Regions from separate parts of the Serratia sp. MMO-28 genome, predicted to be linked through region 4. Evidence: predicted binding sites of a transcription regulator. Region 4 holds the regulator's gene; each other region holds the start of a gene.
The links. The regulator PurR, encoded in region 4, represses purine synthesis genes. The targets are predictions, from matches to a motif close to CANGCAAACGTTTGCNTG.
Positions count from the first base shown of each region.

Region 1: carA (glutamine-hydrolyzing carbamoyl-phosphate synthase small subunit) is a predicted target of PurR. The motif match lies at 1,171-1,188, and genes of this name have one in related genera.
Region 2: tusA (sulfurtransferase TusA) is a predicted target of PurR. The motif match lies at 1,905-1,922, and genes of this name have one in related genera.
Region 3: purL (phosphoribosylformylglycinamidine synthase) is a predicted target of PurR. The motif match lies at 2,026-2,043, and genes of this name have one in related genera.

Region 1 covers NZ_JBBCVB010000001.1:268-3,416, forward strand. The annotation lists gene dapB (4-hydroxy-tetrahydrodipicolinate reductase) at 121-942, shown strand; gene carA (glutamine-hydrolyzing carbamoyl-phosphate synthase small subunit) at 1,412-2,560, shown strand; gene carB (carbamoyl-phosphate synthase large subunit) at 2,577-3,149, shown strand, end outside.
Region 2 covers NZ_JBBCVB010000013.1:82,016-85,164, reverse strand. The annotation lists gene WG891_RS13300 (zinc/cadmium/mercury/lead-transporting ATPase) at 1-1,523, shown strand, start outside; gene tusA (sulfurtransferase TusA) at 1,567-1,818, opposite strand; gene WG891_RS13290 (7-cyano-7-deazaguanine/7-aminomethyl-7-deazaguanine transporter) at 2,050-2,715, shown strand; gene WG891_RS13285 (DcrB family lipoprotein) at 2,851-3,149, shown strand, end outside.
Region 3 covers NZ_JBBCVB010000023.1:83,401-86,549, reverse strand. The annotation lists gene purL (phosphoribosylformylglycinamidine synthase) at 1-1,930, opposite strand, end outside; gene mltF (membrane-bound lytic murein transglycosylase MltF) at 2,207-3,149, shown strand, end outside.
Region 4 covers NZ_JBBCVB010000044.1:25,930-29,078, reverse strand. The annotation lists gene punC (purine nucleoside transporter PunC) at 1-83, opposite strand, end outside; gene punR (DNA-binding transcriptional activator PunR) at 198-1,142, shown strand; gene purR (HTH-type transcriptional repressor PurR) at 1,139-2,164, opposite strand; gene cydH (cytochrome bd-I oxidase subunit CydH) at 2,507-2,596, shown strand; gene sodB (superoxide dismutase [Fe]) at 2,661-3,149, opposite strand, start outside.

The sequences.
Region 1 (3,149 bases), on a different contig from region 4:
GCATCGGGATAACATAATATTCTAATTCTGCATGAAATCCTCTGGCAGTGATCGGGCAGGGCAGTTACTCTGAACCTTATGCTCGTCATAGGGGCACCAAAATCAAGAAGAGAGAAATGTATGACTGATTCACAGATCCGCATCGCAATTGCGGGGTCCGGTGGCCGCATGGGGCGTCAATTGATTCAGGCGGTACAGCAGGCGCAGGGCGTAGTGCTGGGGGCCGCATTGGAGCGCCCAGGTTCAAGCCTGGTGGGAACCGATGCCGGTGAACTGGCTGGAGTCGGGGCGCTGGGGGTCATCGTCAGCGACAGCCTGGATAGCGTGGCCGATGATTTCGATATTCTGATCGATTTCACCCGCCCAGAAGGCACCTTGGCACACCTGGCGTTTTGTGTGGCACATAAAAAAGGCATGGTGATTGGCACCACCGGTTTTGATGATGCGGGGAAGGCGGCAATTGGTGATGCTGCCCAACAGATTGGCATCGTGTTTGCTGCCAACTTCAGCGTTGGCGTTAACGTGATGCTCAAATTGTTGGAAAAAGCCGCTAAAGTGATGGGCGACTATACCGATATTGAGATTGTCGAAGCGCACCATCGCCACAAAGTGGATGCCCCTTCCGGCACGGCTTTGGCGATGGGAGAAGTAATTGCCGCTGCGCTGGGGCGTGATTTGAAAGAGTGCGCGGTTTATCAACGCGTTGGCTATACCGGCGAGCGCGATCCGCAGAGCATCGGTTTTGCCACTATACGTGCCGGGGATATTGTGGGTGAGCATACCGCCATGTTTGCCGATATTGGCGAACGGGTAGAAATTACCCATAAAGCCTCAAGCCGCATGACTTTTGCTAATGGTGCCGTGCGCGCAGCATCCTGGATCCGAAAGCAGCCAAAAGGGCTGTTTGATATGCGCGATGTTCTCGGTTTAGAGCAGTTATAATGTTTTGCATACCATCGTGATGTGGTTATGTTGATCATAGTGCTATGATAATAGGGCAATAATTTTATTGTCCTTTTTTTTAACCATTAAAATAGGGCTTATCTTCATTTTTAATGTAATGATGGCTATTTATAGTGGTTTTACTTTGATTTTTTCCCTTTTTATATCCTCGATTGTTGATTGACATCGAATTTTCGCCACTGTCATGGTTTTTTTGTGTCATTGTGTCTAGCAACCGTTTACTCGCCCGAGTTTCCGTATGTTTTTATCGGTGTGAAGCCCGTAAAGCGGTGAGAACAGCAAAAATACGATAAAAAAAGGCACTATGAGTAGACAAGTTGGGCACTCATCATTAAAATGCGCCCAATTTGCCAAAAATTAGCCTTGAGGGCGGTTTTTGCATTGATTTAGGCGGTGAAATCTGAATTAATATGCAAATATTGTGATTGATTATTCCTCGGAGGGTGTTTTGATTAAGTCAGCGCTATTGGTTCTGGAAGACGGAACCCAATTCCACGGTCGGGCCATCGGGGCAGAGGGAACGGCAGTGGGGGAAGTGGTCTTCAATACATCGATGACCGGCTATCAAGAAATCCTCACTGATCCTTCCTACTCCCGCCAGATCGTTACTCTTACTTATCCCCATATCGGCAATGTCGGCACCAATGCTTCCGACGAAGAATCCTCCGCTGTTCATGCTCAAGGCCTCGTCATTCGTGACCTCCCACTGATTGCCAGCAACTATCGCAACGAAGAAGGCCTGGCTGAATACCTCAAGCGTAACAACATTGTGGCGATCGCCGATATTGATACCCGCAAGCTGACCCGCCTGCTGCGCGAAAAGGGCGCACAAAACGGTTGCATTATTGTCGGTGATGTCACCAATGCTGAACTGGCGCTGCAGAAAGCCAAGGCCTTTCCTGGCCTGAAGGGCATGGATCTGGCGAAAGAGGTCACCACCAAAGAAGCCTACGCCTGGCAGCAGGGCAGTTGGACTTTGGAAGGCGATCTGCCAGAGGCTAAAGCGGCGAGCGAATTGCCATTCCACGTGGTGGCTTACGACTTCGGTGCCAAACGCAACATTTTGCGCATGCTGGTGGATCGCGGCTGCCGCCTGACGGTGGTGCCTGCGCAAACCTCTGCGGAAGAGGTGTTGAAAATGAATCCCGACGGCATCTTCCTGTCCAACGGCCCCGGTGACCCGGAGCCGTGTGACTACGCGATTGCCGCCATCAAGCAGTTCCTGGAAACCGACATTCCGCTCTTCGGTATCTGCCTGGGCCACCAACTGTTGGCGCTCGCCAGCGGTGCCAAAACCATGAAGATGAAGCTCGGCCACCACGGCGGTAACCATCCGGTTAAAGATCTGGATAACAACGCCGTGATGATCACCGCGCAGAACCATGGCTTTGCGGTGGATGAACATAACCTGCCGGCCACGCTGCGCGTCACGCACAAATCCCTGTTCGACCACACGGTGCAAGGGATCCACCGCACCGACAAAGCGGCGTTCAGCTTCCAGGGGCACCCTGAAGCCAGCCCTGGCCCGCACGACGCAGCGCCGCTGTTCGATCACTTTATCGAACTGATTGAGACTTACCGTTCCAACGCCAAATAATCAGGAGCCATAAAAAATGCCAAAACGTACAGATATAAAAAGCATCCTGATCCTCGGCGCTGGCCCGATCGTAATCGGCCAGGCGTGTGAGTTCGACTACTCCGGTGCCCAGGCCTGTAAGGCGCTGCGCGAAGAGGGGTACCGCGTTATTCTGGTCAACTCCAACCCGGCAACCATCATGACCGACCCGGAAATGGCCGATGCGACCTATATCGAGCCGATTCACTGGGAAGTGGTGCGTAAAATCATTGAAAAAGAGCGCCCGGATGCGGTGCTGCCGACCATGGGCGGCCAGACGGCGCTGAACTGTGCGCTGGAACTGGAGCGCCAGGGCGTACTGGCCGAGTTCGGTGTGACCATGATTGGTGCCACGGCCGATGCCATCGATAAAGCGGAAGATCGCCGCCGTTTTGACATCGCCATGAAGAAGATCGGCCTGGATACCGCGCGTTCCGGCATTGCCCATAATATGGAAGAAGCGCTGGCGGTGGCCGCTGACGTCGGTTTCCCATGCATTATCCGCCCATCGTTCACCATGGGCGGCACCGGCGGCGGTATTGCTTACAACCGCGAAGAGTTCGAAGAGATC
Region 2 (3,149 bases), on a different contig from region 4:
TGATGGCGCTGGTGCCGGAAGATGCCTTGCTGATCCAGGGCAGCTCGCGTAAAAGGGTGCCGGTTGCCAGCCTGCGCCCCGGCGATATCATCGAAATCGCGCCAGGCGGCCGTCTCCCCGCCGACGCTGAATTAATCAGCCCGTTCGCCAGCTTTGACGAAAGCGCGTTAACCGGTGAATCCGTGCCGGTTGAACGCCAGCAGGGTGAAAAAGTGGCTGCAGGCAGCCTGTCGGTCGATCAGGCGGCACAAATGAAAGTGACCTCTGAACCGGGCAAAAATGCCATCGACCGTATTCTGCAACTGATTGAAGAAGCGGAAGAGCGCCGTGCGCCGATCGAGCGCTTCCTCGATCGCTTTAGCCGTTACTACACCCCGGCGATCATGCTGCTGGCGGTTGCCGTGATCCTGGTCCCCCCGCTGATGTTCGCCGAACCTTGGCAGATGTGGATCTACCGTGGCCTGACCCTGCTGCTGATCGGTTGCCCTTGCGCGCTGGTGATCTCGACCCCGGCAGCGATCACTTCCGGCCTGGCCGCAGCTACCCGCCGTGGTGCGCTGATTAAAGGCGGCGCGGCGCTGGAACAGTTGGGCCGGGTGCAAACCATTGCATTCGATAAAACAGGCACGCTGACCGAGGGCAAACCCACCGTCACCGACGTGCTGCCAGCCGATGGCATCAGCGAACAGCAATTGCTGGCTCTGGCAGCGGCGGTGGAAGCTGGCTCGCATCACCCACTGGCGCAGGCCATTATCAACCGCGCGGGGGAAAACGGCGCGGCACTGCCGCTGGCAGAAAACCGCCGGGCGCTGGCGGGGATTGGCGTAGAGGGCGTGATTAACGGTAAAACTATTTTGATCAGCGCGCCGGGCAAGCTGGCGGAAAACCAGCTCAGCCCTACATGGCGTAACCAGGTGGAAACGCTGGAAACGGCAGGGAAAACCGCCGTGGTGGTGCTGGAAGAGGGAGTTCCCGTCGGCCTGCTGGCACTGCGTGATACTTTGCGCAACGACGCCAAACAGGCGATTGCCGAGCTGGCAGAGTTGGGTATTCGCGGCGTGATGCTTACCGGGGATAACCCGCGCGCGGCGGCAGCCATCGCCAACGAACTGGGGATTGATTACCGCGCCGGGCTGATGCCGGAAGACAAGGTGCAGGCCATCACCGCGCTGAATCAGCAGCAGCAGACGGCCATGATTGGCGACGGCATCAACGATGCGCCGGCGATGAAAGCCGCCAGTATCGGTATTGCCATGGGCAGCGGCACCGATGTGGCGCTGGAAACGGCCGACGCCGCACTGACGCACAACCGCCTGGTTGGGGTAGCCGAGATGATTCGCATTGCACGCGCCACGCACGCGAACATCCGCCAGAACATCGCCATCGCGCTCGGGCTGAAAGGGATTTTCCTGGTTACCACCCTGCTGGGGATGACCGGTTTGTGGCTGGCGGTGCTGGCAGATTCCGGTGCCACTGCGCTGGTGACCGCCAACGCGCTGCGCTTGCTGAAAAAACGCCCGTAAGCGTTACTTACAGCATGTCAGGCTCACCAAAGTGGGCCTGACGTTACTCTACCAGCCCTTTGCGCAACAGATAGCGGTAAGGAGCCCGGTCGGTTTCCTGTGCCACCAAGGTGTGTTCCATAAAGCGGCAAAAACCCGGAATATCGCGGGTGGTGGCCGGATCGTCGGCAATAATCAGCAACGTTTTACCGTTGTCCATATGGCGCACGGTTTTACGCACCATCATTACCGGTTCCGGACAGCGCAACCCTAACGCGTCGAGCGTCTGGTCTGCCTGGGTAAAGATATCAGTCATGCATTGTTCTCGATCAAAAACGATCGGCGAAGGCTCGCCGGATCTCACTGGCATATAGTTTACGCCAGTGGTTTTTCTGTGCAACACAGGTTATCGTTTGCGTGAAATTTAACCACAACTTAAGTTGCATTGATTGCGCAAACGCGTATTATGCGCCGCGCAGGTAGAAATGTGCTCTATCTTCACCGGTTAAATATGGGTTCCCTCACCCCAACTTAAAAAGGTCACATCATGTATTCGTTTACCGCTCAACAGCGCGTTACCGCGTTGGTTTGGCTATCGCTATTCCATATTGCCATCATTACCTCCAGTAACTATCTGGTGCAGTTGCCGATCAGCATTTTCGGTTTCCACACCACCTGGGGGGCGTTCACTTTCCCATTCATCTTCCTGGCGACCGATCTGACGGTCCGGATCTTCGGTGCCCCGCTGGCGCGCAGAATCATCCTCGCCGTGATGATCCCCGCGCTGTTTATTTCCTATGTGATCTCTACCGTCACGTTCCAGGGGGAATGGCAGGGCCTGGGCGCGCTGGCCAGCTTTAACCTGTTTGTAGCCAGGATCGCCGTCGCCAGCTTTATGGCCTACGTGCTGGGCCAGATCCTGGATGTGTACGTCTTCAACCGCCTGCGTCAGCGCCGCACCTGGTGGCTCGCCCCGGCGGCAGCTATGTTCCTTGGCAACATCAGCGATACGCTGGCGTTCTTCTTCATCGCTTTCTACCGCAGCAGCGACCCTTTTATGGCCGCCAACTGGGTGGAAATTGCGCTGGTGGATTACAGCTTCAAAGTGCTGATCTGCATGCTGTTCTTCCTGCCGATGTACGGCGTGCTGTTGAACATGCTGCTCAAACGCCTGGCATCACGCCAACAAGACGGCCAGTTACAGCCGAGTTAATCCGCTGATAAGGGGTGGCTCAGCCGCCCCACGACTGCGCAAACAAGCCTTGTGACAACATCCGCCTTGCATTTCAGCCTGGAATACGGTGCCATACGCTACAACCCCCTACCTGTGAAGGAATAAGGAAGCCCCATGCGTAAAGTAGCAAAATTGATGGGTATCAGCCTGTTAGTGCTAGGCCTCGCGGCCTGTGATGGCGACACCAAAGACAGTAAAGCGTCAGCGGGCGATGCCGCTGCCAGCGCAGCTGCCGCGCAAGTGAGCTTGCTGAATGGCAAACTGACCTTTACCCTGCCAAACGGCATGGCGGATCAGAGCAGCAAACTGAGCCAACAGTCCAATAACCGCCACGTCTTTGCCGACAGCACCGGCCAGCGCGCGTTGATCATCATCCTCGGCGATAAACCAGCAGACAGCCTGGAAACCCTGGC
Region 3 (3,149 bases), on a different contig from region 4:
CAGGCAGGTGCAGAACGCGTTTCACCGCATCGGCCAGAGTGATTTCGGCACGCTGCAACGCTTCGCCTTGCGCCTGTTGGCTCTGGACGTCACGCGTCATTTTTGGCGTTTTACCCAACAACACCTCCAGCGGCATATCAATCGGCTGATTGTCAAAATGACGATCGTTCAGCGTCAGGTGCCGTTCTTCTGTGGCTTCACCAATCACCGCATAAGGCGCGCGCTCGCGGCGGCAGATAGCATCGAACTGCGCCATCTGTTCGGGGGCCACCGCCAGCACATAGCGTTCCTGCGATTCGTTACACCACACTTCGAGCGGGCTCATCCCCGGCTCATCATTGAGAATGTCACGCAGTTCAAAACGGCCACCGCGGCCACCGTCGCTGACCAGCTCCGGCATCGCATTCGACAGGCCACCGGCCCCGACATCGTGGATAAACAGAATCGGGTTGTGATCGCCCAACTGCCAACAGCGATCGATCACCTCCTGGCAGCGGCGCTCCATTTCAGGGTTGTCACGCTGTACCGACGCAAAATCCAGATCGGCATCAGACTGGCCAGAAGCCATAGAGGATGCCGCGCCGCCACCCAAACCGATATTCATCGCCGGGCCGCCCAACACCACCAGTTTGGCCCCCACGGTGATTTCGCCCTTCTGCACGTGATCGGCACGGATGTTACCCAGCCCCCCTGCCAACATGATCGGCTTGTGGTAACCCCGCAGTTCAACTCCGTTGTGGCTGTTAACGCGCTCTTCATAAGTACGGAAGTAACCCACCAGCGCCGGGCGGCCAAATTCGTTGTTGAACGCAGCGCCCCCCAGCGGGCCTTCGGTCATGATATCCAGCGCGGTGACGATGCGATCCGGTTTACCAAAATCCTGCTCCCACGGCTGTTCAAAACCTGGAATACGCAGGTTGGAGACCGAAAAGCCCACCAGACCGGCTTTTGGCTTCGCGCCACGGCCAGTAGCCCCTTCATCACGGATCTCGCCACCGGAACCGGTAGCGGCTCCCGGCCATGGAGAGATTGCCGTCGGGTGGTTGTGTGTTTCTACTTTCATCAGGATATGTGCGTCTTCCTGATGGTAGTCATAGAGGCCATTTTCCGCTGCGGCAAAGAAGCGGCCAACCTGCGAACCTTCCATCACGGCGGCGTTATCTTTATAGGCTGAAAGCACATAGTCCGGCGTCTGTTCGAAGGTATTCTTGATCATCTTGAACAGCGATTTGGGCTGCTGTTCGCCGTCGATGATCCAATCGGCGTTGAAAATCTTATGGCGGCAATGTTCGGAGTTGGCCTGCGCGAACATGTACAGCTCGATATCCGTCGGGTTGCGCCCCAAGCCGGTAAACGCATTCAGCAGGTAGTCGATCTCGTCCTGTGCCAGCGCCAGGCCAAGTTTGACGTTGGCCTGTTCCAGTGCGCTGCGGCCTTGGCCCAGCACGTCCACCGTCTGATAGGGAGCCGGTTGGTGATGAGAAAACAGTTTTTCAGCCTGCTGCAACTCGCTGAAGACAGTCTCCATCATGCGATCGTGCAACAACGCGGCCAGAGTCTGCCACTGGGCTTCATCGAGCGCAGGTGCAGTGACATAAAATGCCAAACCACGCTCAAGACGAATCACCTGGGCCAGACCACAGTTGTGCGCAATATCGGTGGCTTTGGAAGACCAGGGGGAAATGGTGCCAGGACGCGGCGTAACCAGCAGCAGGCGGCCTTCCGGGGCATGCTCAGCGAGAGAGGGGCCATACTTGAGCAGCCGCTGAAGCTTGGCATGTTCTTCAGCACTTAGCGGTGCGCTAACATCGGCAAAGTGGACGTATTCGGCGTAGATATCACTGACCGGGAGTTGAGCGTCCTGGCAGCGGGACAGCAGTTTGGTAATACGAAAAGCCGACAAAGCGGGCGAACCACGCAGTATTTCCATAATTAAAGTTCTCTCGTCTTCGAAGCAACTGATCTCAGCACTTCATTGGGCGCAACAGGGGAAAACGCGCGCCATTATAGAGAATCCGCACCGCCGACGAAACCGTTTGCGTAGCTATTATTGCGAAAAGCGCTTTCGCTATCGATTTACCATAACGTGTCAATAAAGTTGCACGCTGGCGTTTTGTTACGCAAAATGCCCCGACACTGGTGATTTAACCATGATAAATCCCGTGTTCCGGCTAACAGAAAGTGCGCATTTATTTGAGATAACTATTTGAAACTAATAAAAATAAATTACATTCTAATCGGTGTTGTCACCTTGCTTCTGGCACTGGCACTGTGGCCCAATATTACTTGGCGCGGTGGCCTAGGTGGCCAACTCGAAGCGATCAAAGCACGGGGAGAGTTGCGAGTCAGCACGCTGAACTCGCCGTTGACTTATTTCACCACCAAGCAGGGGCCGAGTGGCCTTGACTATGAGCTGGCCAAAAGCTTCGCCAACTATCTGGGGGTGAAACTGGTGGTCATCCCGCACCAGAACATCAACGATCTGTTTGACGATCTGGACGATGATAACGCCGATCTGCTGGCCGCAGGCCTGATCTACAACCCGGATCGCCTCAGCCGAGCCAGCACCGGCCCGGCCTACTATTCGGTTTCCCAACAGGTGGTTTACCGGCTCGGTAGCCCGCGGCCAAAAAACTTTGCCGAGATGAAAGGCAAGCTGGCGGTGGCCTCCGGCTCGGCACACGTCAGCACCTTGAAACAGCTCAAACAAAATAAATATCCCACCCTCAGTTGGGAAGCCTCGAGCGATCTCACCTCCAAGGAACTGCTGGAGCAGGTGGCCGACGGCAAACTGGATTACACCATCGGTGATTCTGTCACCATCGCTCTGCTGCAGCGTATTCATCCACAGTTAGCGGTAGCATTTGACGTCACCGACGAAGAACCGGTGACCTGGTACCTGAAACGCGGCAGCGATAACAGCCTGTATGCCGCCCTGCTGGACTTTTACAGCCAGAAGGTGGAAGACGGTACGCTAGCGCGGCTTGAAGAAAAATACCTGGGTCATGTGGGTAGCTTCGATTATGTTGATACCAAAACCTTCCTGTCAGCGATCGATTCAGTGCTGCCCAACTTCCGTTCATTGTTTGAAAAACATGCCAATGAGATCGACTGGAAACTGCTGGCAGCCATTGCTTATCAGGAATCCC
Region 4 (3,149 bases):
TACATATCGGTTGCCAGATAGCCCAGCATACTCAGGCCCGCGAGATAAAACATAAATCCAAAATTTTGCATGGTATTTCTCATTAACATTTTCTTATTGCAGGTTTTTTAGCGGCGGCAAGTGTATCCGGCTGGATCTCTGCTTGTGAAACGGTAATATTTGCTAGGTGCTGTTAAAAAAATTGAAGGCAAAAGAAGATGTGGTCTGAATATTCTCTCGATGTGGTTGACGCGGTAGCGCGCACCGGCAGTTTCAGCGCGGCGGCACAGGAACTGCATCGTGTGCCGTCAGCCGTGAGTTACACCGTACGGCAACTGGAACAATGGTTGGCCGTATCGCTGTTTGAACGCCGCCACCGTGATGTGGAACTGACGCCTGCCGGTGTGCTGTTTGTCAAAGAGGCGCGCACTGTTATCAAAAAAATGCTTGATACTCGCCGTCAATGCCAGCAGGTAGCCAATGGCTGGCGCGGGCAGTTAAGAATCGCGGTGGATATTATTGTCAAGCCGCAGCGCAGCCGCCAACTGGTGCTGGATTTTTATCGTCACTTTCCCGATGTGGAACTGATGGTGCAGCCGGAAGTGTTTAACGGCGTGTGGGATGCGCTGGTGGATGGCCGAGCTGAGATGGCGATCGGTGCCACGCGTGCCGTGCCGGTGGGCGGGGGATTTGCCTTTCGCGACATGGGTTTTATGAACTGGCTGTGCGTGGTGAGTGCCACACATCCCTTGGCCTCCCTGACCGGCCTGCTGCGTAACGAGCAATTGCGGCCCTATCCCTCTTTGTTGCTTGAGGATACTTCGCGCAACTTACCGAAACGCGTGACCTGGTCTTTGGATAATCAGCGGCGGCTGACCGTGCCCGATTGGGTTTCTGCTGTCGACTGCTTACGCAGTGGGCTGTGTGTTGGCATGGTGCCCGCGCATCGCGTGCTGCCGTTAGTGCAAAGCGGCGAACTGGTAGCCTTGCAACTGTATGAACCGTTCCCCGCCAGCGCCTGTTGCCTGACCTGGCAGCAGAATGCGCAGTCACCGGCGATGGCCTGGCTGCTGGAGTATCTCGGGGACAGTGAAACGCTCAACCAGGAGTGGCTGAGCGAAGAAGTGCCGGGCAGCGTCGAGGTGCCCGGCACAGGCGCTTAACGGCGGTAGTCGATGAACGGGCCGTCGGCCACGGAGCGGCGCTCGATCAGTTTGGGATGCACTTCAATCACCTGGGATTCTTCACGCTTGCTGATAATGCGATCCAGCAACATGGTGAAAGCCATCTCCCCCAGGTGCTCTTTCGGCTGATGGATGGTGGTCAGGGCCGGGGTGAAATAGCGCGCATTACGCACGTTGTCATAACCGATCACCGAAATATCCTGCGGGACGCGCAGCCCCAGCTCGTCGGCGGCACAGATAGCGCCCATCGCCATAATATCGCCGCCGCAGAATACCGCCGTAGGTCGGTGCTTTTGTGACAGGATCTGGTGCATGGCCTTATAGCCTGAATCGGGCTCAAAATCCCCTTGGACGATCCACTCTTCACGCACGTCTACATTGGCTTCCTTCAGGGCTTTGAGGAAGCCCTGATGGCGGCCGCCGCCGGTGTTGCGCGACAATTGGCCTGGAATCGCACCGATATCGCGGTGGCCGCGTTCCAGCAGATAGCGGCCAGCCAGATAGCCGCCTTCAAAGGCGTTATCAATAATGGTGTCGGTGAAATCCCCGCGTGCGGCGCCCCAGTCCATCACCACCATCGGGATATGGCGATAATCCTCCAACATGCCCAGTAACTGGTCCGGGTATTCGGAGCACATGATCAGCAAGCCATCGACGCGTTTTTGCGCCAGCATCGCCAGATAAGCGCGCTGTTTATCGAGGTTATTGTGCGAGTTACAGAGGATCAGGGTATAGCCTTTGCTATAGCAACTGTTTTCCACCGCCTCGATCACCTCAGCAAAATAGGGGGCTTCGCTTGAGGTGGCAAGCAAACCGATCGACTTGGTGTGATTAACCTTAAGGCTGCGCGCAACGGCACTGGGTGAATAGTGCAGTTCCTTGATCGCCGCCCTCACGGCTTCTTTGGTTTCTTCGGCGACGAAACGCGTTTTATTGATGACGTGCGAAACGGTGGTGGTGGAAACGCCAGCGCGCTTGGCGACATCTTTAATCGTTGCCATGTAAAGAATGACTCCTGAACCCACATGTTACAGCATGTAAGTATGATGTTAATCGTTTGCCTGCGTATACCTATCGTCTCACTGGATATAACCTCTCCAGGGAAGCGGAAGCTGAGTTTTTAGGGCTGAGATCGTAAGCCGTTTGAACAGGAGGGGCATTTTGCCGGTACGCAGTTGTGAACTGCGGATTTTGTCCCATATTGGCGCAAAGTGGAAGATCTATTCAGCATTATAACTTGGGAAATGATAACAAGATTTTAGTCACGAACTGTGTGAAAATGATTTGACGCATTAATCGTGTGGATTTTATGCTTAGCACAGCCAATCTGATAGGGAGTCGTTATGGATACCGATTTGAAGATGTCGTTGATCACCACCGTTTGTGCATTGGCAATGATTATTGTTTTTGGTTTTATCGCAGCATTGAACTAACTTCATAGCAAAAATAATAAAGGCGCAGCATGCTGCGCCTTGTTATCACATCACATCCCGGCCGTTACGCCAGATTCTTTGCCACGAATGCCCAGTTGACCAATGCCCAGAAGTTTTCCAGGTATTTTGGACGCGCATTGCGGTAGTCGATGTAGTAGGCATGTTCCCACACGTCAACGGTCAGCAGCGGTTTGTCTTCACCGGTCAGCGGGGTAGCCGCATTTGAGGTGTTGACGATCGCCAGCGTTCCATCCGCTTTTTTCACCAGCCAGGTCCAACCTGCGCCGAAGTTTTTCACGGCGGCATCGGTGAATTGCTCTTTAAACGCGGCAAAAGAACCGAAGGATTTGGCGATCGCATCAGCAACGGCACCCGTTGGTTCATTGCCACCCTGTGGTGACAGGCAATGCCAATAGAAGGTGTGGTTCCACACCTGCGCTGCGTTGTTGAACACACCGCCGGTAGAGGTCTTGATGATCTCTTCCAGGGTTTTGCCTTCGAACTCGCTGCCTTTCACCAGGTTGTTCAGGTTAACCACGTAGGTGTTATGGTG